DNA from 4 places in the Phyllobacterium sp. TAF24 genome. Region 3 is predicted to be linked to each of the others. Evidence: riboswitches for the same ligand, from Rfam matches in the RefSeq annotation. Region 3 holds a riboswitch; each other region holds the start of a gene.
What was found. Region 3 has a riboswitch for cobalamin ahead of cobU (bifunctional adenosylcobinamide kinase/adenosylcobinamide-phosphate guanylyltransferase). Riboswitches for the same ligand answer to the same signal wherever they lie in the genome.
Positions count from the first base shown of each region.

Region 1 (6,061 bases), on a different contig from region 3:
TGCGCGCCGGTGGCGATTATGAAACAGCGCGCGCTGCTTTCATCTCCCGCCAACCCATGGGCCGTCTCGGCCTTCCAGAAGAAATTGCCGATCTCGCCGTCTATCTCGCCGGTGCAACCTACACGACAGGACAGGCATACAACATTGATGGCGGCTGGACCGTTTAAGTGAATCAAAGGAATAAATGATGAAATTTCTACGCTATGGCGAAGCAGGGCAGGAAAAGCCCGGTGTTCTCGATGCCAAGGGGCAAATCCGCGATCTCTCGGGTAAGGTGAACGATCTTTCCGGCGCTGCGCTTGATCCCGCCGCGCTGGCAAAACTTTCCGCTGGGGATGTGGAAAGCCTGCCTCTCGTCAGTGGCGATCCGCGCCTTGGCCCCTGCATTGCCGGAACCGGAAAGTTCATCTGCATCGGCCTTAACTATGCTGATCACGCGGCGGAATCCGGTATGGCTGTGCCGCCGGAACCCGTCATTTTCATGAAAGCGACATCGGCCATTGTCGGCCCGAATGATGATCTCGTTATTCCGCGCGGTTCGCAGAAAACCGACTGGGAAGTTGAGCTTGGCATCGTCATTGGCCGCACGGCAAAATATGTCAGCGAAGCTGAAGCCTTGGATTATGTCGCGGGTTACTGCACCGTGCATGATGTCAGCGAGCGCGCCTTCCAGATTGAGCGTGCGGGCCAGTGGACCAAGGGCAAATCCTGCGACACGTTCGGTCCGACCGGCCCGTGGCTGGTGACCAAGGATGAAATCGCCGATCCGCAGAACCTCGGCATGTGGCTGAAGGTCAATGGCGAGACGATGCAGAACGGTTCCACCAAGACCATGGTCTATGGTGCCGCTTTCCTCGTCTCCTATCTCAGCCAGTTCATGTCGCTGCATCCTGGTGACATCATCTCGACGGGAACACCACCCGGCGTCGGCATGGGTATGAAGCCACCGCGCTACCTCAAAGCCGGTGATGTGATCGAGCTTGGCATTGAAGGTCTTGGCACCCAGAAACAGGTGGCTCGCGCCGACGTTTAGTTCAGCGCCTATCCTGCAACATTATTCAAGAGGCATATTGTGACCCGTATTACCGATCTTCGCGTCTTCGACGTCCGCTTTCCTACCTCGCAGAGTCTGGATGGATCGGATGCCATGAACCCGGACCCGGATTATTCCGCCGCCTATGTCATCCTCGATACGGACAACAAGGCACTCTCCGGCCATGGCCTGACTTTCACTATCGGTCGCGGCAACGAAATCTGCTGCCTCGCGATTGAAGCGATGAAGCATCTTGTTGTCGGTCTTGAACTGGACTGGGTGAAGGAAAATCCGGGCCGTTTCTGGCATTTCATCACCGGTGACAGCCAACTGCGCTGGATCGGGCCGGATAAGGGCGCGATGCATTTGGCAACCGGTGCCGTGGTCAATGCGGTGTGGGATCTTTTGGCGAAAGAAGCGGGCAAGCCAATCTGGCAGTTGGTCGGCGAGATGACGCCTGAGGAGATCGTCAACATCGTTGATTTCCGCTACCTGACTGATGTGCTGACGCGCGAGGAGGCACTGGACATTCTGCGCAAGGCCGAGAGCGGCAAGCGGGAGCGGATGGCGACGCTTAAAGCGGAGGGCTATCCCTGCTATACGACGTCGGCGGGATGGCTTGGCTATTCCGACGAAAAGCTGCGCCGTCTCTGTCAGGAAGCTGTTGATTCAGGGTTCAACCATATCAAGATGAAGGTTGGCCGCGACCTTGAGGACGATATCCGCCGCCTGACCATTGCACGCGAGGTGATCGGGCCGGATCGTATCTTGATGATCGACGCCAATCAGGTGTGGGAAGTCAACGAGGCCATTGATTGGGTGAAGAAGCTCGCCTTCGTCAAACCATTCTTCATCGAAGAGCCGACCAGCCCTGATGATGTGGCTGGTCATCGCAAGATCCGGCAGGCGATCAAGCCGGTGAAGGTTGCCACCGGCGAGATGTGCCAGAACCGCATCATGTTCAAGCAGTTCATCGCCGAGGGCGCCATCGATGTGGTGCAGATCGATTCGTGCCGTATGGGCGGACTGAATGAGGTACTGGCCGTGCTGCTGATCGCTGCGAAGTACGAGCTGCCTGTCTGGCCGCATGCGGGCGGTGTTGGTCTGTGCGAATATGTGCAGCATTTGTCGATGATCGACTATATTGCTGTGTCAGGCACGAAAGAGGGCCGGGTGATCGAATATGTCGACCATCTGCACGAGCATTTTATTGATCCGTGCAATATTCAGGACGCGGCCTATATGCCGCCGTCGCTGCCGGGTTTCTCGATTGAAATGAAACAGGCCTCAATCGAGGAATATCTTTACCGGCCATAGGGCGGGTTTCATCTGCCTGACAAAGAGCTGTCCTATGGCGAGAGGATCATTCGCATGCCGGTAAACTTACGGGCATGCGATACTCTCATTTACGCGTCACGGGGTTCCCATGCTCGACCTGATCAAGCCTTCACTTGCCCGCTTTGCTGCCAGCCTTCACCCGGAGCCGCCCGTTCATCTCGGCAGGCGCTATAATACCAAGGGCGAGTTTCAGTTTGAGCCGGGCAATACGGTGGTATCCCATCTGGTGAAAGGTTCCGAATCGGAAGCGGCTGTTATTGCCGTGCGCGAGCGTATGCTGGCTATGCCCGACGCCGGGCAATTGGCGTTCACACCTATTTCCAGCCTGCACATGACATTGTTTCAGGGCATTATCGAATATCGCCGCCGGGCATCCTTTTGGCCTGATGATGTTGCACTTGAGACCAGTATTGACGATATGACGCGGCTTTATGTGGATCGTCTGCAGGATTTTGAAGGGTGTGGACCGTTTAATGTCAAAGTGATCGATGTCACGCCTGCAGGCCTGACAGTTGCCGGTGCGAGCGAATATGATGAGCGAATCCTGCGGGCTTGGCGCGACGCATTGGCTGTTCCCTTCGGATATCGGCATCCTGATCACGACACCTATGTTTTCCATATTACACTGGCCTATGTGATCGAGCGTTTTCCCGATGAACGGCTTGGTGCATGGCAGGCGCTTCTCGATGATTGCCTTGCTACCATTCAACGCGATGCGCCTGTTATTGCGCTCAATCCCCCGGCTTTTTGCAGTTTCGTTGATATGAACCACTTTGAAGAACTGGTTACTCTCGACTGAGAGAACAGCTGATTTGAGCGCCTGTCTGCGACATAGTGTGCATCGCCTGCGGGTGTCGTCTTACGTAAATGGGATGTCGTTTCCGCACCTATTCTTTTTTTATGCCGAATGCTTTTATCGGGGCACTTGAGGTGCCGCTTTTTTCTAGGGAAGCGGAGAATTGGGAAGCCGGTCGGAAACCCGGCGCTGCCCCCGCAACGGTAGTGGAGTGAAACACGGCATAACAGCCACTGGGCCACAACCCGGGAAGGCGTCGTGACAGCCGAGATGGCAACTCCAGAGCCCGGAAACCAGCCTCGGGACTGAAAACCGACTGATCGCGGTGGGCGATCAAGGAGCATGATTTTATGCGGGTATCGGCTTGTGCTGACCGTGTAGGCGTTCTTCCTCCGTCACCACCAGTCAGTTCTTTCGCAACACTGAGGCGAGGACACGACATGGATATGCGCAACGAACTGCTCCGGAACCTGAAAAACCGGAAACCCGGCTACGGCCTCGAACAGGCCTTCTATTCCGATCCGGACTATTATCGTCTGGATATGGAGAACATTTTTTATCGCGATTGGCTGTTCATTGGCCATGATTGTGAAGTCGCCAAGCCCGGCAATTTCTTCACCGTGCAGGTCGGCGACTATCCAGTCGTTATTGTGCGTGACCGCCAGGGCCTGATCCGCGCCTTTCACAATTCCTGCCGCCATCGCGGTTCGCGCGTCTGTGCGGCCGAGCGCGGCACATCGGCGAAGCTTGTCTGCCCCTATCACCAGTGGACCTATGAGCTTGACGGCCGCCTGCTGTTCGCGCGCCAGATGGGCGATGATTTCGACCCCAGCCAGCACAGCTTGAAACCGGTTCATTGCGAAAGTGTCGGTGGTTACATCTTCATTTGTCTGGCGCAGAACCCGGCTGATTTCAGCACCACTCGTGCACTGATCGAGCCTTATCTTGCACCGCATAAGTTGACTGAAACCAAGGTTGCCTATCAGAGCACCATTGTCGAGAAGGGCAATTGGAAGCTGGTCTGGGAAAACAATCGCGAGTGCTATCATTGCGTGGCCAACCATCCTGAGTTGTGCAAGACCTTCCCGGAAGCGCCGACCGTGAGCGGTGTACAGGGTGCCGGAGATGATCCGGAGATTGCTGCCCATTGGCAGCGTTGTGAAGCGGCAGGCCTCCCAAGCACTTTCCGCATGTCCGATGACGGTCAGTATCGCGCCACCCGTGTTCCGCTGCTGCGTGATGCGGAAAGCTATACGATGAGTGGTCGCCGCGCTGTCGGCAAGCAGCTCAGCGATATCGTCAACGAGAAGCAGATTGGCTCATTGCTGCTGTTCCACTATCCGACCACCTGGAATCATATTCTTGGCGACCATGCCATTTCTTTCCGCGTGCTGCCGCTTGGCCCGGATGAAACGCAGGTCACGACCAAGTGGCTGGTACATAAGGATGCCGTCGAGGGCGTGGACTACAATCTCGAAGAGCTGACGCATGTGTGGACGGAAACCAACGATCAGGACCGCCGCATCGTTGAGGAAAACGCTTTCGGCATCCGCTCGCCTGCTTATGAACCCGGTCCCTATTCGACCGAGCATGAAGGCGGCGTGCTGCAGTTCCTCGAATGGTATTGCAGGTTCATGGAAGAGCGTCTCACCGGCGGTGACACGCGGCTCAGCAAGGTAGCATAAGGTACACAATGAACATGGGCGTTCCTCAGTCTTACCCGCACCTCGACCAGATGCAGCCGTGGAATGATCGGCTGCATTTATTGGAGTGCCTGTCGATCATTGAGGAAGCGCCGAATGTGAAGACTTTCACATTCCGTTCCGACAATCAGAACTGGTTCCGCTACGAGCCGGGCCAGTTCATGACCTTCGAACTGCCGACGCAGCCCGAAGCCGTATTGCGCACCTATACGCTGTCATCCAGCCCGTCTCGGCCATTTACCATTGCCGTGACGGTCAAGGCTCAGGAAGGCAGCATCGGTACACGATGGATGCTGGATCATCTGACGCCAGGTGTCCGGCTGAAGGCGTTCGGGCCGCTGGGCGATTTCTCCATGCGCAAGCATCCGGGAGAAAAATATCTGTTTATCTCGGCGGGATCGGGCATTACGCCGATGATGTCGATGACCCGCTGGATGCATGATTGTGCGCCGCAAAGCGATATCAGCTTCGTTACATGCGCCCGCCGCCCCAGCGATATTATTTTCCGCCGGGAACTGGAATATCTCACCAGTTGCATGCCCAATCTGAAACTGTCCTTCCTGATCAAGGAGCACGAGATGGGGCAGCTTTGGACTGGCATTCGCGGTAGGCTCGAAGCGCCCAAACTGCCGCTGCTTTCGCCTGATTTCAAGGACCGTACAATTTTCTGCTGTGGCCCGGAAGGTTTCATGCGCGATGTGCGCACCATGCTTGAAGCCAATGGGTTCGATATGGCGCATTATCATCAGGAAAGCTTTGGCCCCGCCGCCGAGCCTGTATTGCCCATGCTCGATGTGCTTTCCACGGAAGCATTGGAAGCGGCTGCGACAATCACCTTCTCCATGTCTGGTATGGAGGTGCCCTGTATGCCGGGTGATACTATTCTGAAAGCAGCGCGTGGTGCGGGTATCCGGATTGCTGCCGCTTGCGAATCCGGCCTGTGCGGCACCTGCAAGGTGATGAAGCTCTCGGGCAAGTCCGAGATGGATCACAATGGCGGTATTCTCGACGAGGAAATCGACGAAGGATTTGTGCTTGCCTGCTGCACGAAGCCGCTTGGTAATGTAGAGATCGAGGCCTGATTATTTCTGCTTGGGTATTCTTCATCCCGATAAAATATATGTGCTAGTATTCAGCATATGAATTTGCGTTCTGTAGATCTCAACCTGCTCGTGGTGCTCGATGCGCTTC
Region 1 covers NZ_JBFRDN010000021.1:58,225-64,285, reverse strand. The annotation lists gene AB4Y96_RS17865 (SDR family oxidoreductase) at 1-167, shown strand, start outside; gene AB4Y96_RS17860 (fumarylacetoacetate hydrolase family protein) at 188-1,033, shown strand; gene AB4Y96_RS17855 (L-fuconate dehydratase) at 1,073-2,350, shown strand; gene AB4Y96_RS17850 (DUF1868 domain-containing protein) at 2,460-3,170, shown strand; cobalamin riboswitch at 3,283-3,483, shown strand; gene AB4Y96_RS17845 (aromatic ring-hydroxylating oxygenase subunit alpha) at 3,608-4,852, shown strand; gene AB4Y96_RS17840 (2Fe-2S iron-sulfur cluster-binding protein) at 4,861-5,952, shown strand; gene AB4Y96_RS17835 (LysR family transcriptional regulator) at 6,010-6,061, shown strand, end outside.
Region 1: linked by a shared signal. The riboswitch ahead of AB4Y96_RS17845 (aromatic ring-hydroxylating oxygenase subunit alpha) and the one ahead of cobU (bifunctional adenosylcobinamide kinase/adenosylcobinamide-phosphate guanylyltransferase) in region 3 are both predicted to bind cobalamin.

Region 2 (6,061 bases), on a different contig from region 3:
TTTGCCGGGCTGGGGCTTCTGAACAATGTCATCCCCTTCTCCCTGCTGTTTATCGGCCAGACGGCGCTTGGCGCGGGAATTGAGTCGATCCTCAATGCGACGACACCGATCTGGACCGTGATCATCGCCAGCTTCCTGACCATTGATGAAAAAATCTCCACCAACAAGATCGCAGGTATTCTGCTCGGCATCTTCGGCACCGTGGTTATGGTCGGGCCCGGCTTGCTCTCCGGCCTTGGCGGACCGCTTTGGGCCGAAATCGCCGTGCTGAGTGCCACCCTCTCCTATGCCTTTGCCAGTATTCTCGCCAAGCGGTTCAAGGGCATTCCGCCTGCGGTCACTGCAACCGGCCAGATGACTGCCTCGACCCTGATCATGATCCCCGTGGTGCTGTTGTCGGATGGTATTCCAAATTTGGCTGCACCGGATGGCGGCGTCTGGGTCGCAGTCTTCAGCCTTGCGCTTCTATCCACCGCCTTTGCCTATATCCTGTTCTTTTCGATTGTCCGGGCTGGCGGTGCCACCAATGCCTCGCTTGTCACGCTGGTTGTTCCCGTGAGTGCAATCCTGCTTGGAACAATTTTTCTCGGCGAACAGCTCGGCTTAAAGGATTTTGCCGGCATGGCGCTGATCGCCCTCGGCCTTCTGACCATTGACGGCAGGCTGCTTGCCGCACTTAAAAACCGCAAAAAAGATAGAGTTTTCAACAAATCCTAGCGGACTGCGCATGAAACGCGGTGGTGGAATTGCGGCGCAATTGTGTCACAAATCCGTGAGAAACCGCGCATTTTGAGTTTTGGTGCGTTGCAAAAATAAACCAAATCTTCGGTAATTTAATCGTGAATACACGATTTTTTATTCCGTTAAATGCGTTTCATTTCAGAAACTTACGATTGGTGAGCAAAAAATTTCTACTGATGATGTCATCAGACCGTAATATTTCCGCTTTTTCTGTGGCAATTTTCCGTTATGCTAAGGCGGTTAACTGCAGGAGACAAACTATGGGACTTACTCGTTCGATGAACGTCCTCATGATCTGTGCAGCGTTCGCATTTATCGGTGCAATGGTCGTAGGACTCATACCCTGATTGAGAAGAAGAGCGCCGTAGAGATGGTCTCTGACCGTTAAGAAGGTGACATACAAATTGGAATGGCCCGGTTATAGCAACCGGGCCATTTCCATTTCAAATGCACCTTATCCGCGATCAGGCAGCGCCTGCTAATGCGGGTTCCAGCGTGCCGCTGGCTGGACGAATCCCGATGAGGTGGCAGATCGCAAAGGCAAGATCCGCACGGTTCATGGTGTAGAAATGAAAATCCTGCGCACCGCGCTCGACCAGATCCAGGACCTGCTCCGCCGCAACAGCTGACGAGACCAGTGCATGGGTCTGCGGATCATTGTCGAGCCCCTCGAACCGCTCAGCCAGCCATGCCGGAATATGCGTTCCGGCCTTCGAACAGAAATTGGTCACCTGCGTGAAATTATGGATCGGCAGAATGCCCGGCAGGATGGGAATGTAAATGCCTGCCCGGCGCACCTTCTCCACATAACGCTCATAGAGATCGTTTTCGAAGAAGAACTGCGTGATCGCACGCGTTGCACCATTATCGACCTTGCGCTTGAGCATATCGATATCAGTGGCAAAGTCCGGGCTTTCCGGATGCTTTTCCGGATAGGCGGAAACGGAAATGTCGAAATCGGCAAAGGCTTTCAGACCTGCAACCAGATCGGCACCATTCTCATAGCCACCCGGTGTCGGCTTATAATGGGCACCAACGCCGCCAGCCGGATCACCGCGCAGTGCAACGAAGCGCTTCACGCCCATGGCTGCGAATTCACGCACGACGGTGTCGACTTCTTCCTTCGTCGCATCGACGCAGGTCAGGTGCGCTGCCGCATTGACGTCGGTTTCGGTCAGAATACGCTTGATCGTGCGGGCCGTGCGCTCGCGGGTGGAACCACCGGCTCCGTAAGTCACCGAGACAAATTCAGGATTGAGCGGCGCAAGGCGCGTCACAGTCTCCCAAAGGCGCTCTTCCATAACCTCGGTCTTAGGCGGAAAGAATTCGAACGAAACCTTGATATTGGTGCCAAGGTCTGCACGGCGGGATTGGCGGAAAAAGCTCATCAGACACTCTCCGATACGCGGGAGGTTAAAGCGGGATCAGCGATCAGCAAGCGTGGGTCGCGTGCCAGCCACAGTTTGACGGTCAGTTTGTCCTGGTCTTTTGGTTCAAGTTCAATGCTGTCTTCCAGTGCAAGCCCGGCTTCAGTCAGCCAGTCACGCATCTGGTTATCGGTAAAGCCAAGCCGCAAATGAGCATGGCTGTCCCGCAGGAATTCAAGATCGTGCGGGGCAAAATCGACGATCAGCATCCGGCCACCTGCCCGTAGCGCCCGTGCTGCCTCGCGAATTGCTTCGGCAGGGTTATCAAGGAAGTGCAGAACCTGATGAATAGTCACCAGATCAAAGGACTCCCGATCGACGGGTAGCGAATAGACATCACCCTGACGAACCTGCGCATTGGCAATACCCGAGCGGTCGAGATTGGACCGGGCGATGGTCAGCATGTCGCGATTGATATCGATGCCGACACCGCGAATGTAAAGCGGTGCAAACAGCTCAAGCAGTCTGCCAGTACCGGTGCCAACATCAAGCATGGCCTGAAAGGGTGTACGTCCGACGATCTTGGTCAGCGCAGCTTCCACGGCACCATCAGGCACATGCAACGAACGGATAACATCCCAGCTTGTTGCATTTGCGCTGAAATAGGCTGCTGCCCGCTCGCGGCGCTGCAGCTTGACCGAGCCAAGCCGCTCAATATCGCGTTCCAGCAGCGGATCGGATATATCAAGGCGGTCGAGCAATATGCGGGCAATGTCGCCAACGATCAGCGATTCTGCCAGGCGGAAATAGGCCCAGGAGCCTTCCTGATAGCGATTGATCAGATTGGCTTCGAAGAGCAGCTTGAGATGGCGGGAGACACGCGGCTGCGATTGTCCGAGAATGGAGGTCAGATCGGAAACCGTCAAATCACCGCGGGACAACAGCGCCAGAATGCGCAGGCGGCTTGGCTCCGCCGCTGCTTTCAGCGTATCGACCATCAGGTCAAGGTTGAGATCACGTTTGTCCATCGAGCTTTCCTCAAAAGATATAAAGATATGTTTATGTGAGAAATGCGGATTTGGCAAGTTTGTTTTTTGTTGACGGCAAATTTTGTCGCGTCTGAAATAGGCGAGCCAATCGACAGGCGAATCTGTGAGAGTGATGTTATGAGTTCAGGAACCAACCGTCAGCGGGCTATCGGCAAGCAGCTCACATTGCTTCTGCCTGCTGTGCCCTATTCGGATTCCGAACCCATACGCGCCGCCGCCACCGCACCGCATATGAAAACCCTGCCGCCGCCCATCGCCGTCTGGCTTGCGACAGTCGCCCATGTCCGCCACCAGCACACGGATTACGATGCCCTGCGCGATGATGGCTACGATAAGGAATCGGCACGGTTTTTTGTGCTTGAAGCCATCAACCGGAAACTGACGGAATGGCGCGCAACCCGGCTTCTCGACCCCGACGAGGAAGATCCGAGCTGACTGGCCATTGATCTTCAAAAATGAGTTCGCTGAGCGGCAGGCGTTTGCGCCAACCACGTTTTTCCAGTTCCGGGCTCTCATAAAGCTGATCGACATAGCCGATGCACAGATAAGCGATAATCTCGATATGGTCAGGGATACCAAGAATGCGGCGCATATCCTGATCGTGATAGATGCTGACCCAGCCGACGCCAATACCTTCTGCCCGTGCCGCCAGCCACAGGTTCTGCACGGCGCACACGGTGCTGTAGATATCCATCTGCGGATTGTGCGTCCGCCCCAGCACCACGTCCCCGCCGCGCGTCCTATCGCAGGTAATGCAAAGATTAACCGGCGCCTTCACGATGCCTTCCAGTTTCAACGACGCATATAGCGCCTGACGCTCATCGGCAAACATCCCAGCTGCTTCCGCATTGGCACGGGTAAATGCCCTGTGCACCTCGGCCTTGCGCGCTTCATCGCGGATGAGAATGAAGTTCCACGGCTGCATGAAACCCACTGATGGCGCATGATGGGCAGCATCGAGGAGCCGCATCAGCACGTCATCTTCTATAGGTCGTGGCAAAAACTGATCGCGCACATCGCGGCGGGTATAGATGGCTTTGTAGACGGCATCGCGCTCATCACGGGAAAAATCAGCGGCGGTCACAGGACCATGGACAGAATCATGCATTGTTTGCTCCCAACAACGCGAGGGGCCAAAGCCCCGGACACCTCCTCCGCCGTCCATGCGGTTTTGGCTATCTGGTCCGGCCGGTCTTCTGACTGAGGTTCATCTGAACCGCGCGCCTTCCGGATATCTCCGTGGCATTCTGCGCGGCCCATCCCCTTTTACAGCGTTGGGCACGTGCCGGATTTTCACCGGCTTCCCGATTCTCCTGCAAGCAGGCACCGAACCGGCTTTCATTCGCCATAAATTCTGAAAAGACGCAAGTATCAGCCGGGATAAATCCATTGCTCCGGCAGACGCGCATCGACTTTTTCACCCGCATTGATGATACCCGGCACTTCAACCCAGGCGACAACCCCACGCAGGCGCTTCGATGCCTTGACGAAATCAAGTGCTGTGGTGGTGTGATCGCGCGTCTGCGCGCTTTCGGCGATGGAACGCCCGGCAACCTTGCAGGGTGCGTTCTGGCCATCCACCTTCAACGTCACCCCGCCTTCGAAGAACAGCAGCGTGCGCGGCGGCAGCATGGAAAGCGAGGCAATACCATCGACCAGCATATTGGCGCCGATCCATTCCGGCTTGATTTCCGCAAGGCCCATGGTCTTGGCAATCGTTTCAAGCTCGTCAGCTGCCAGAATGGAAATATGCCGCTCATTGCGCATTTCAGTGCCACGCGGATACCACGGCTCGCGTCCACCGGAGCGGCGGGTAAGGCCAGCATGATAATCGCCGCGTATACCCTCAAAGGTAAGATCAAGCATTTCGGACGCGGCAGTGACAAAACTGTCCTTGGGCGCCTGAAATACACCACTGACCCGGCCGGCAATCTTGCGGGCAGGAATAATGTGAGTTGTGGTTGCGAAAAGATCAGTCATGACAACGGCGCTCCATGCAATCTGCCGCATCTTAGGAAAATTGAATATTAAAACCAGCCAATATCACTGATGGAAATGTCAAAATCGGTGATGGGAGGGTGTTGCCACCCTCCCGATCTTTTTAGCGCGCCCGCTCTTTTTAACGAGTGAGGGGCTTATAGCTCGGACGCTTTGGATTGACGCTGTCTGGTCCCAGACGGCGAATCTTATCGTTCTCATAATCCTCGAAGTTGCCTTCGAACCATTCGACGTGGCTATCGCCTTCGAATGCCAGAATATGCGTTGCCAGCCGGTCGAGGAACATACGATCGTGGCTGATGATAACGGCGCAGCCAGCATATTTTTCCAGCGCATCCTCAAGAGCCGCCAGCGTTTCCGTGTCCAGATCATTGGTCGGTTCGTCGAGGAGCAGCACATTGCCGCCCGATTGCAGCATCTTGGCAAGGTGAACGCGGTTGCGCTGACCACCGGAGAGATTGCCAACCTTCTGCTGCTGATCGCCACCCTTGAAGTTGAACGCCGAAACATAGGCGCGCGAATTCATCTCGTTCTTGCCGATCTTGATGATTTCATTGCCGCCGGAAATTTCTTCCCAGACGTTCTTTTCGGCGACAAGATGATCGCGGCTCTGGTCGACATAACCAAGATGAACCGTTTCACCGACGCGGATCGAACCGGAATCCGGCTTTTCCTGTCCAGTGATCATCTTGAACAGCGTGGTCTTACCCGCACCGTTTGGCCCGATGATGCCAACAATGCCGCCCGGAGGCAGTTTGAAGGTCAGGTTTTCAATGAGAACGCGATCACCGAAAGACTTGGTGAGGTTTTCGGCTTCGATAACCACCTGTCCCAAGCGCTCGCCTGCGGGGATGATGATCTGTGCGTCGCCCGGACGCTGATCATTGGCGGCATCAACCAGCGCAT
Region 2 covers NZ_JBFRDN010000009.1:22,002-28,062, reverse strand. The annotation lists gene AB4Y96_RS09940 (DMT family transporter) at 1-717, shown strand, start outside; gene metF (methylenetetrahydrofolate reductase [NAD(P)H]) at 1,206-2,129, opposite strand; gene AB4Y96_RS09930 (ArsR/SmtB family transcription factor) at 2,129-3,136, opposite strand; gene AB4Y96_RS09925 (DUF2293 domain-containing protein) at 3,275-3,592, shown strand; gene bluB (5,6-dimethylbenzimidazole synthase) at 3,525-4,265, opposite strand; cobalamin riboswitch at 4,327-4,503, opposite strand; gene AB4Y96_RS09915 (MOSC domain-containing protein) at 4,529-5,137, opposite strand; gene ettA (energy-dependent translational throttle protein EttA) at 5,277-6,061, opposite strand, start outside.
Region 2: linked by a shared signal. The riboswitch ahead of bluB (5,6-dimethylbenzimidazole synthase) and the one ahead of cobU (bifunctional adenosylcobinamide kinase/adenosylcobinamide-phosphate guanylyltransferase) in region 3 are both predicted to bind cobalamin.

Region 3 (6,061 bases):
GCTCCGCCTTCCAGCAGATAATGCCAGAGCGCATCGCGATCATGCCGGGCAATGGTTGAAAACCGGTCGAGCCCCGGATCGGGCTTGTCATCCCCCGGCAGCACCGCAAGCTGCACCTTGTGATTGACGGCGCAGGCATGCAGGGCTTCCAGACCATAAGGCCAATAGCTTTCGCCGCCGATAACCCTGACCACGATCAACTTCGCATGGCGTGCCGTCCGCTCCACATAGGCGTCGACGGACATCGGGTGCGACAGGCTCATCATATTGGCAAGACGCAGCGACACCGTGCCATCGCCCTGCCGCCGCGCGGAGGCAAGGCTCGCGAGTTCCGTATCAGCGGCAGAAAGAAACAACACATCTCCCGGCGTCTGGCCAAGGTCGATAGCCTCGGTCCCTTCGGCAATAGTGCCTTTCTGGGCAAGCAGGAGATGCATTCAGTTTTCCAGCCTCAGTTAAACGGCCGCAGCAGTGACAGCGGATGTAATGGCATCATTGTCGATATCATGCAGACCGATAACGACGAGACGCGTCTGGCGCTCTTCGCCCGGATTCCACGCACGGTCAAAGTAATGCTCGATGCGTGTACCGACAGCCTGCACCACCAGACGCATGGGCTTGCCGGGAACATCGGCAAAACCTTTCAGGCGCAGAATGTCGTGATCGGCAATAACGGTCTTCAGCTTTTCAACAAAGCTCTTTGGTTCCGCAACCGGGCCAAGACCAACGACAAAGCTCTCAAACTCATCGTGGTCATGCTCTTCACCCGCCTCATGTTCCATTTCATGGTGCGATTTGCGGTTGGCAATGTCCTGTTCAGTGCCAACGCCAAGCCCCAGCAGCAGCTCATTGCTGAGCTTGCCAAAACTGGCCGAAACCATGTTYAGCGAGCGCGACGAACGGCTCTGTACATCGCTGCGCACGCCGTCAAGCTGCTTGTCACTGATGAGGTCCGTCTTGTTGAGCACAATCAGGTCGGCAGCGCGAATCTGGTCTTCGAACAGTTCTTCCAACGGGCTGTCATGATCAAGCGCTTCATCCTGAATGCGCTGGGCATCAACCTTGTCATGATCATCGGCAAACCGGCCTTCCGATACGGCAGAGGCGTCGATGACGGTGACAACACCGTCAACCGTCACCTGTGTCTTGATCTCCGGCCAATTGAACGCTGCAACCAGAGGCTGCGGCAAAGCGAGACCCGATGTTTCAATGACGATATGATCAAAGCGATCAGGACGATCGAGCAATTTGGTCATGGTCGGGATGAAATCATCCGCCACGGTGCAGCAGATGCAGCCATTGTTCAGTTCGATCACGTCTTCATCGCGACATGCTTCAATACCGCAGCCCTTGAGCAGACCGCCATCGACACCCAGATCGCCGAACTCATTGATGATAAGCGCAATGCGCTTGCCATTGGCGTTCTCAAGCAGATTGCGGATCATCGTGGTTTTTCCCGAACCGAGAAAACCGGTGATGACTGTTGCTGGAATCTTCTGACCCTGCATATTCCTATCCCTTCATTGTGAGCGGCAGCCCGGCTGCCACGAAATAGACTGTTGCCGCAGCTTGCGCCACGGCCTGATGGAGACGTCCGGCATGGTCGCGAAAATCGCGCGCCATGCGGTTCTCCGGAACGATGCCGAGACCCACTTCGTTCGAAACCAGAACAATCGAACCCGGAAGTTTCGGCAGCGCTTCGACAAGCTGCCGCGTCTCGGCGGTGATGTTGCGCTCATCCATCATCAGATTGGTGAGCCAGAGCGTCAGGCAATCGACAAGAACCGCCTTGCCCTCGCCAGCCACCCCTTGCACGGTATCCAGCAGATCAAGCGGCTCTTCTATGGTGCGCCATAGTGGACCGCGCTGCTTTTTGTGCAGGTCAATGCGTATAGACATTTCCTCATCCCACGCCCTGCCCGTTGCGACATAGATCGCATCAAGGCCCGACGCCTTGATCAGGCCTTCGGCAAAGCTGGATTTGCCCGAGCGGGCACCGCCGAGAATGAAAGTCACACCGGAATTGAGTTGAGGCATCGCCGCTATTGCAACCGCAACGATCCATCCATCAAAGGGAATGCGGGCGGGAAAACAAGCGAATGCGTCATATGAGCAGCCATAACAACCTCCGTGCTGGGCCTGAAGAGACATTACTCTTCAATTCTTGGGCAGGATTACCCTTAAGTGCTTCCTGGAAAAACACTCTATGACTGGCAGGTCTCCTGGCTCACGGGTCGTCGAAGCAATGCCGCCTTCCCGGTTTCCCAGTGGCTGCCCTCTGCATATGCGTCAGGCTTTGCATTGATCCTCGCCGCTCTACAGTCGCGGGGTCGGCTGCGGTGGGACCGCCCTTCAGGGTACGGCCGTCGCATTCCCTTTTGATCCCTTGGCCTTCGACCAATATGGGAACCAATCATGGGTTGGACGTTATTCATCCCCCACGAGAAATGTCAATTGAATGTGTGTTGTTTGGTAAGGGAGTGGTGGGGGTGTGGTTTGTGGTTCGACAAGCTCACCATGAGGGACAGGGGTGATGCAAGGGAGTTTTATTTTGCCATGTTGCGGAGCTTGACTCCCTGCACGCTCCTCACTCCCTCATGGTGAGCTTGTCGAACCACGAACCGGCGGCGTTCACCCCCCTCTGCCCTTGTCGGGCATCTCCCCCACAAGGGGGGAGATCACATTGACATTAACGCCTTTGCACAACCGGAAGTGTTGCAGATTGTGCAAGATGGTTTTGAAGGCTGATCTGAGATGTCCGACAGGACAGAGGGGGGTGCCTATGCGGCGGATAAACATCAATATCTGCCTGCAGCATATGCAAGCAACGCATCGATATCAATCAGCTCTTCCAACTGCCCCGCAATACTATCCAACGCGGCATCCACGCCAGCCCGATAGTCAAACTCGTCAGCAGCGATACCCATCGACCCCAACAGCGCCGCACGAAACTGATCCGCGCCGAAAAGCCCGTGCAGATAGGTGCCGAACACCTTGCCGTCCTTGGATATCGCTCCGTCATTCACACCATTGATACGGGCAACGGGATTGGAACAATCAGGGCCCGTCGTCCGGCCCAGATGAATTTCATAACCACTCAGCGGCAGATCGAACTGCAGCGAATGCGCATCGACATTGCGCACGGTTTTCTCGGGTTCCATCACCGTATCGATATCGAGATGCCCGAGCCCTTGGGTTTCCGTCACGCTGCCCTCGATGCCATCGGGGTCGCGTACCGTGCGCCCGAGCATCTGGAAACCGCCACAAATGCCGATGATATGACCGCCGCGCCGCCGGTGCAGGTCGAGATCCCTGTCCCAGCCATTTTCGCGAAACCGCAGCAAATCGCTGATTGTGGATTTTGAACCGGGAATAATCACCAGCCCGGCATCGGACGGCAGCCGCTCGCCGCTGCGCACCATCACCACATCCACCTGCGGCTCGGCCATCAGCGGATCGAGATCGTCAAAATTGGCGATGCGATCAAGCACCGGCACCGCGACCTTGAGCGCCCGGCCCTCGCCTTTCACCAGACGTTCCAGCACAACCGAATCTTCCGCCGGCAACCGCGCCGCATCCTTCAGCCACGGCACGACGCCGAAAGAAGGCCAGCCGGTGAACTCAGTGATGGCTTTCAACCCGTCATCAAACAGCGAGACATCACCGCGAAACTTGTTGATGAGATAGCCGATGATCATATCTCGGTCTTCCGGTTGCAGGATCGCATGGGTCCCGACGATGGAAGCAATCACCCCGCCCCGGTCGATATCACCCACCAGCAGGACAGGCACATTGGCGCGGGTGGCAAAGCCCATATTGGCGATATCACCTGCCCTGAGGTTAATTTCCGCTGGCGAACCCGCCCCCTCGACGATCACAAGATCAGCGCCCTCACATACAATATCCCATGATGCCATAACAGCATCGAGCAGCTGCGCCTTGAACTTCTGATAGTCACGCCCTTTGGCCTGTCCCCAGACTTTGCCCTGCACGATGATCTGGCTGCCGGTTTCCGATTGCGGTTTCAAAAGCACGGGATTCATATGCACCGATGAGGGCACACCACAGGCGACGGCCTGCAACCATTGCGCCCGGCCAATCTCGCCGCCATCATCACTGACAGCGGCATTATTCGACATATTCTGCGGTTTGAATGGCCGAACTTTTAATCCACGATTGCGCGCAAGCCGGCAAAGTCCGGCCACCAGGACGGATTTCCCAACATCTGACCCTGTTCCCTGCAACATGATTGCGTGTGTCATGGGCTTTGAGTAGCGGATATGTCTTTCTCTTCCTAGCCCCCGTCAAAACGCATCTCTGTCGTTGCGCGGCCCTGCGCTTGGGATAAACTGCGGCCAAGAGGAATACAGGGAGGTTATCATGGATGCGCTCGTGGATACGGCGTCCAGCCAGTTCGAACTCAATGAGGATCAGCTGGCAATTCAGGACATGGCCCGCGCCTTTGCGGCGGACCGCGTTGCACCCAACGCGCTTGCCTGGGACCGCGACAAGCACTTTCCAGCGGATGTAATCCGGGAAACCGGCCCGCTCGGCATGGGCGGCATCTATGTGAAGGAAGAGTTTGGCGGGTCTGGGCTGAAACGGCTCGATGCAGTGCTGATCTTCGAAGCGCTATCAGCCGCCTGCCCGGCTTTTTCGGCCTTCATCTCGATCCACAACATGGCGACATGGATGATCGATCTCTACGGCAATGACGAACAGCGCCAACGCTTTGTGCCGCATTTGACCTCAATGGAGTGGCTGGCGAGCTATTGCCTGACCGAACCGAATTCCGGCTCGGATGCCGCCGCACTTAAAACCCGCGCGGTGCGCGATGGCGACCATTATGTGCTGAACGGTGCAAAACAGTTCATTTCAGGCGCGGGTGATACGGACCTTTATATCACCATGGTGCGCACCGGCGAGGACGGCCCGAAGGGCATCTCGACGCTGATCATTCCGAAGGATGCACCCGGTCTTTCCTTCGGTGCCAATGAACACAAGATGGGCTGGAACGCCCAATCCACCCGGCAGGTGATTTTCGACAATTGCCGCGTGCCGGTGGCAAACCTGCTGGGCGCGGAAGGCGACGGCTTCAAGATCGCCATGGGCGGCCTTGATGGCGGACGCCTCAATATTGCCGCCTGCTCACTTGGCGGCGCTCAGTCGGCACTCGACAAGGCAGTAACCTATGCGTCGGAGCGTAAGGCGTTCGGCAAGGCGATCAACCAGTTTCAGGCACTGCAATTCAAGCTGGCCGACATGGAAACGGAACTCTCGGCGGCGCGCGTCCTGCTATACACGGCGGCGTCAAAGCTTGACCGCAAGGCGCATGATGCCTCCAAATGGTCTGCCATGGCCAAACGCTTTGTCACCGATACCGGCTTCAATGTTGCCAATGATGCGCTGCAAATCCATGGCGGCTATGGTTATCTGCACGATTACGGCGTGGAAAAGCTGGTGCGTGACCTGCGCGTTCATCAGATTCTCGAAGGCACCAATGAAATCATGCGGGTCATCATATCCCGCTCCATGATGGGCCGCTGAACCACGCTTTTCACATAACAATATCAGGGAGAATACCGCGATGACGACTGTCGCTTTTATCGGTCTTGGCCATATGGGCAACCCCATGGCCGCCAATCTGGTCAAGGCCGGGCACACGGTGCTGGGTTTTGATCTTCTGCCGGAAAATCTTGAAGCCGCCAAAGCCAATGGCGTCACCATCGCGCCAAGCGCAGTTGCAGCCATTGCCGATGCCGATGTCGTCATCACCATGTTGCCAGCAGGAAAACACGTCCTCTCCGTCTATGCGGAAATCGCTGGAAAGGCCAAAAAGGGCGCATTGTTCATCGATTCCTCGACAATCGATGTGGATTCGGCTCGCAAAGCCCATGCCATAGCCGGCGAAAGCGGATTGCTTTCAGTTGATGCCCCGGTTTCCGGCGGTATTGGTGGCGCAGCGGCGGGAACGCTGACATTCATGGCCGGTGGTTCCGGTGATGCCTTTGCCGCTGCCGAGCCTGTTCTCCAGCCTATGGCTGGCCGTATCGTCCATTGC
Region 3 covers NZ_JBFRDN010000026.1:16,833-22,893, forward strand. The annotation lists gene cobN (cobaltochelatase subunit CobN) at 1-437, opposite strand, end outside; gene cobW (cobalamin biosynthesis protein CobW) at 456-1,508, opposite strand; gene cobU (bifunctional adenosylcobinamide kinase/adenosylcobinamide-phosphate guanylyltransferase) at 1,513-2,037, opposite strand; cobalamin riboswitch at 2,196-2,429, opposite strand; gene AB4Y96_RS19765 (cobyric acid synthase) at 2,799-4,262, opposite strand; gene AB4Y96_RS19770 (isobutyryl-CoA dehydrogenase) at 4,393-5,547, shown strand; gene mmsB (3-hydroxyisobutyrate dehydrogenase) at 5,588-6,061, shown strand, end outside.

Region 4 (6,061 bases), on a different contig from region 3:
GGCACTTCTTAGTCGTGGGTCCTCGGGTCAAGCCCGAGGATGACGGAGAGGGAGGAGATATTCAGGGATGACGGAGAGCGGGTGCGTGGTTTGCCATGCGGAAAGTTCAGGACGCTCACCATATTATGCAAAAACCCAATCACCCCGGCCGTTTCCTCAACAGCACTGTCACCACAAAAAACGCACCGATGGAACTGGTAACGATACCGATGGGTAGTTCCTGCGGTGCCAGCAGCAAACGCGCGGCGAGATCGCTCAGGAGGATGAGCGTTGCCCCGAGCAGGGCGCAGGTCACAATCAGCCCCGCATGCAATTGACCCGAAAAACGCCGGGCAATATGCGGGATCATCAGGCCGACGAAACCGATCACACCAGCCACCGAGACAAAAATTGCGGTTGAAAAAGCGCAGACGATAAACACCGTGTTGCGGATGCGGGTCACCCGGATGCCAAGGCTTTCCGCCGTGTTTTCGCCTGCCAGCAGTGCGTCCAGATTGCGGTGGTTGTAAAGCGCGTAGATGAGGATCGCCGCAAGGCCGACAAGCGCCAAAGGCAGGTTTTCCCAGCGGGCAAGGCCGAGGCCGCCAAGTGTCCAGAACATCACCGAATGGGCGGCGCGCTGGTCACCGGCAAACACCATATAGTTGGTCAGCGCAGCAAAGAGGAATGAGACGGCAAGCCCCGCCAGAATCAGCCGCTCCGGTCCCTGTCCCTGCACGCGCCGCACCAGCATCAAAACAACAATCGCCGCCAGCATGCCACCGCTGAACGCTGCAATCGGCAGGGTCCAGATGCCGAACCGGTCGCCGATGATGGTGATGACTGACACGGCTCCCGCCGCAGCGCCATTGGAAAGGCCGAAGAGAAACGGATCCGCAAGATCATTGCGGGTGACGGTTTGCAGCAGCGCGCCGATGATGCCGAGCCCGGCGCCAACGCAAATGGCAAGGATCACCCGCGGCAGGCGCAGTTCGACAATGATCTTGCCAACGGGACCCTGAACAGCAGTGTCGGAGAGACCGGCGGCATGGGCAAGCGCGCGCAGCACGTCACCGAGCGGGATAACCGTTGCCCCATAGGCAATGGAGATGAGGGCGAGGGCCAAAATGGCCATCACCCCCACGATAAGCATCAGATGCTGACGGATAGACGGAAGCACTCAGAATGCTTCCGGGTGCATCGCCTTGGCCATCTTGACGATCGCCTCGATATTGGCGGGGCCGGGCGTCAGTTCCGCATAGCGCAGGGCGACGAAGCGATTGTTTTTCACCGCGTCGGTTTCCTTCATCGCCGGATGCGATTTGAGGAAGTCGAGCAGTTTCTGGTAGCCCGCATCATCCTGATAATCGAGGAGAACGAGAAACTCAGGATTGCGTGTGGCCACGGTTTCCCACGAGGTGGTGCCCCAGCTTGTGTCGAGATCGGCCATGATATTGCTGCCACCGGCTTCGCTGATCATCGCCGTCGGAATGGCGAATTTGCCTGCGGTGAACGGCTTGTCCTCGCCGGAATCATAGAGGAACACACGGGTGCCGCTCTTGTCGCCGATCTTGGCCTTCAGGTCGGCAAGCTCGGCCTTCCAGCCGCTGACCAGCTCGTTTGCATCATCTTCCTTGCCGAAAATCTTGCCGAGCTTTTCCATGTCGCCATAGAGCAGGTCCATGGAGGCGGCTGGCCGGTTCTTGTCGAGATGAATGCAGCTTTCAGTCAGCTCCAGCGTCTTGATGCCATGCGGCGCGAGCGTGTCAGGCGTGACTTCACCGCCGGGCTTCATGCCATAGTTCCAGCCCGCAAAGAAAAAGTCCGGCTCAACGGCGACGAGATTTTCCAGCGTCGGATATTTGGGCGCAAGTTCCGGGATGGACCCCTGCTGCTTTTTGAAGGCGTCATCCAGCTTGTACCAGCCGGTAATGCCCGAAACGCCAACTATTGACGGCTGCAAATGCAGGGCGAAAGCCATCTCGCTCATATTGATGTCCTGAATGACCGCGCGCTTGGGAGCGGCATCAAAGGTCAGCGGCTTGCCGCAGCTGTCGACGGTGACAGGAAACGCCCAAGCGGGCGCTGAGAGCACCGATAAGGTGAGGGCGAGCAGCATTCTTTTCATCAAATTCTCCGTAGCTGAGCAGATTGTATTGTTGTTGTTGGTTCCGGTGCTTCGAACACCATGAGGTCGCGATCCTGCGAGGGATGGCGCAGGCGCAATACGTCGAGATCAAAGACATCGCTGACAATGCGCGGCGTCAGGGTTTCATCAGGCGTGCCAATGGCAACCAGCTGTGCGCTGTGCATGACGGCGACATGGGTGGCGAAGGGCGCGACAAGCGGCAGGTCATGCAGCACCGCGATGACAGTCACATCCAGTCCGGCGACAAGCGCCAGCAATTCGCTGCGTGCTTTCGGATCGAGATGATTGGTGGGTTCGTCCAGAAACAGAATATCAGGCTGCTGGGCAATGGCGCGGGCCAGTTGCACGCGCTGCCTTTCACCGCCGGAGAGCGAACCTATGGGGCGGCGGGAAAACTGGGCAACCTTGGCACGCAGCAGCGCTTCCGCCACGATATCGCGATCTCCGGCCTTGGTCAGAGCGCCCATATGCGGAATACGCCCAAGCGAGACATAATCCTCCACCAGCAACTGATGGTCAGGCGCATCGGTCTGACCGACAAAGGCGAAGCGCCTTGCCCTTTCTCTGGGCTTCAACCGTTCAATAGGGGTGCCTTCGATGTAAACACTGCCGGAGGAGGGGCGCAGCAGCCCCGCCAGCATGCGCAGCAGTGTGGATTTTCCAGCACCATTCGGGCCGATAATGGCAAGGCGCGAACCTCGTTCGATATCGAGCGAGGTTTCGTCCACAAGTGTCTGGCCGGACGTGCGAAATGTCACATCGTCGGCGCGCATGACAATCTCGCTCATGGGCTGATGATGTCCGTGACTGCAGGCAAAACACATGGTGCTGGGTCCCAAATCGGTAAACTCTGTCGTGCCATATCAGGCGCATTATTGTCGTATAGTAATGTTATAACATTGGTCAATGCCTGCCGTGTCATAGATGTGCGGGAATGCGTGCGAGTGTCTTGTCGTAAAGGCCTGCCGGGCGCTGTGATGCTTTGGACCAGCCGTCATCAAGCCCGTGATACATCCGGGCAAAATCGATGAGGTCGGCAAAGTTGGCGTCGGGACAGATATCGCCAAAGAGATATTGCGCCTTGTCGGGGGATCGAAACGCGACGGTGCAGGGATGTCCGCAGCCCGCCATGCAGCCAACGCCGCGCACCTCATAGGCGGGATTGCCATCAAGTTCCGCCGCAAGCCTGTCGACAAGGTCCTGCCCCGGCCGTGACTGGTCATCGGCTGACTTGCACAGGGTGCAGACAATAATCTGGTGGGTGGGCGTGCTCATGCCTGTCCGCTGCCTCAAAGACAGGGGTTGGGGAACGCAGCCAATGCACCATCGCGACAATGCGGGAGAGACATCGCATCGCTCCCGGCACACCCCGTCCGGTTCGAATTTCAAGTGTGATGGCAGGTCTCCTGGCTCGCGGGTCTCAGCTTTGCCTTGCCTTCCCGGTCTTTCAACCAGTGGCATGTCAGGCATCGCTCACCGCTTACAGTTGCGGGGGCAGCCACGGTCTCGGTCCCTTTTGGGTACGCCTCACCGTGTTCCCTTTTCATCTCCGGCGTTGTCTTGCCGGAGAAACCATCGGCGCGGATGCTATGCGGCCAGCCCTGCTGTTGCAAGCACGTTTATGCGGCAATTTTTAACGCTGCCAAAATTTTTGGCAAATGAAAGATTTCAATTGGCTGACAACTCGGTAGAGTGCTGGGAGTATTTGTGGAATCGTAGCTTTTGAGGCGACATGGCAATTCACGCAGCAGTCTACCACCTGACGCACTACAAGTATGACCGGCCCATCATGCTCGGGCCGCAAATCATCCGGCTCCAGCCAGCGCCGCATTCGCGAACCAAAGTTCTCAGCCATTCCCTGAAGGTCAGTCCAGCCAACCACTTCGTCAATCTGCAACAGGACCCCTACGGCAATTTCCTTGCCCGCTTCGTTTTCCCCGAGCCGGTGACGGAATTGAAGATCGAGGTCGATCTCATCGCCGATATGACAGTCTACAATCCGTTCGATTTCTTTGTGGAGCCTGTCGCGGAGACGTGGCCTTTCAGCTATCCACAGGAAATCAGCGACGATCTGTCGATCTATATGAAGCCGGAATCGATGGGGCCGCTGGTCTCGAATTTCCTCGCAACGATTGATCGCAGCCCGACCAATACGGTGAATTTCGTCGTCGATCTCAACGCGCGCATCCAGCGGGAAGTCGGCTATGTCATCCGCATGGAAACCGGCGTGCAGGAGCCGGAGGCGACGCTTGGCCTGCGCTCCGGGTCGTGCCGCGATTCAAGCTGGCTGCTGGTGCAAGTGCTGCGCAATCTTGGGCTCGCCGCGCGGTTTGTCTCCGGCTATCTCATTCAGTTGAAGCCTGATCTCGTTGCCATTGATGGTCCTGCCGGGACGGACAAGGACTTTACCGATCTGCATGCCTGGTGCGAGGTCTATCTGCCCGGTGCTGGATGGATCGGCCTTGATCCGACATCCGGCCTTTTGACCGGCGAAAGCCATGTGCCGCTGGCTGCCACTCCGCATTATCGCAACGCCGCGCCGATTTCAGGTATGGCGGAATTTGCCAATGTGGAATTCGGCTTTGATATGCGCGTTGACAGGGTTTCCGAACATCCGCGCATTACCAAGCCGTTTTCGGATGAATCATGGAACGCGCTCGATGCCCTTGGCGAACAGGTGGATGCTATCCTCAAAGAGCGCGATGTGCGGCTGACCATGGGCGGCGAGCCGACATTCGTCTCCATCGATGATTTTGAGTCAGGCGAATGGAACACCGATGCGGTCGGCCCCACCAAGCGGGAAAAGGCCGACAAGCTTATCCGGCGGCTGCGCGAGCGCTTTGCGCCCGGCGGCTTCCTGCATTACGGGCAGGGCAAATGGTATCCCGGCGAAAGCCTGCCGCGCTGGACGTTCTCGCTCTACTGGCGCAAGGACGGTAAGCCGATCTGGGTCAATCCTGACCTGATTGCGCCTGAGAACAGCACGGCCGATATAAAGCCTGATGATGCCGGAAAGCTCCTGCTGGCGCTGGCGGATGAGCTTGGCGTTGAACAGGAAATGGTGGCGCCTGCCTATGAAGACCCGGCTGAATGGATCGTCAAGGAAGGCAATCTGCCTGATAATGTCGATCCCTCCAATTCCAAGCTGAAAGACCCGGAAGAACGCAGCCGTATCGCCCGGGTTTTTGAACGTGGCCTCACCGAGCCAAGCGGTTTTGTGCTGCCGGTGCAGCGCTGGAACAGCCTTGCTTCCGGGCCGCGTTGGCGCAGTGAAAAATGGACGACACGGCGCGGCAAGCTGTTTCTCGTGCCGGGGGATTCGCCTGTCGGCTACCGCCTGCCGCTCGGCGCGCTGCCGCATGTGCCGCCGTCCGATTTCCCCTATATCGTCCCGGTTGACCCTTCGGTTGAGCGCGGTGCACTGCCAGACCCCTCGCCACGGGCAGCACAACGCGCAGCAGAACATCCACTGACCGTTGCGTCGTTCACAGCCGCTGAAGGCAATCAACAGGAGCGGGTGGAGCAGGAACTGGGCGAAATTGGCGGCGCAGTGCGCACGGCCATATCGGTTGAGCCGCGTGATGGACGCCTGAGCGTATTCATGCCGCCGGTTGAGGCACTTGAGGATTATCTGGAACTGGTTGCCGCAGCGGAAGCTGCCGCCCACAAGCTCGGCCTGCCCGTGCATATCGAAGGCTACGGCCCGCCGCAGGATCACCGGATCAATGTCATCCGCGTTGCGCCCGACCCCGGGGTGATCGAGGTCAATATCCACCCCGCTGCCAACTGGCGCGACTGCGTGGAGACGACCGAGGCGATCTATGAGGAAGCCCGCCAGACACGGCTGGGCGCTGATAAATTCATGATCGACGGTCGCCATACCGGTACCGGCGGCGGCAATCATGTGGTTGTGGGCGGCGAAACACCCAACAA
Region 4 covers NZ_JBFRDN010000038.1:29,228-35,288, reverse strand. The annotation lists gene AB4Y96_RS23380 (FecCD family ABC transporter permease) at 140-1,114, opposite strand; gene AB4Y96_RS23375 (ABC transporter substrate-binding protein) at 1,160-2,107, opposite strand; gene AB4Y96_RS23370 (ABC transporter ATP-binding protein) at 2,107-2,916, opposite strand; gene AB4Y96_RS23365 (DUF1636 family protein) at 3,047-3,403, opposite strand; cobalamin riboswitch at 3,508-3,720, opposite strand; gene AB4Y96_RS23360 (transglutaminase family protein) at 3,861-6,061, shown strand, end outside.
Region 4: linked by a shared signal. The riboswitch ahead of AB4Y96_RS23365 (DUF1636 family protein) and the one ahead of cobU (bifunctional adenosylcobinamide kinase/adenosylcobinamide-phosphate guanylyltransferase) in region 3 are both predicted to bind cobalamin.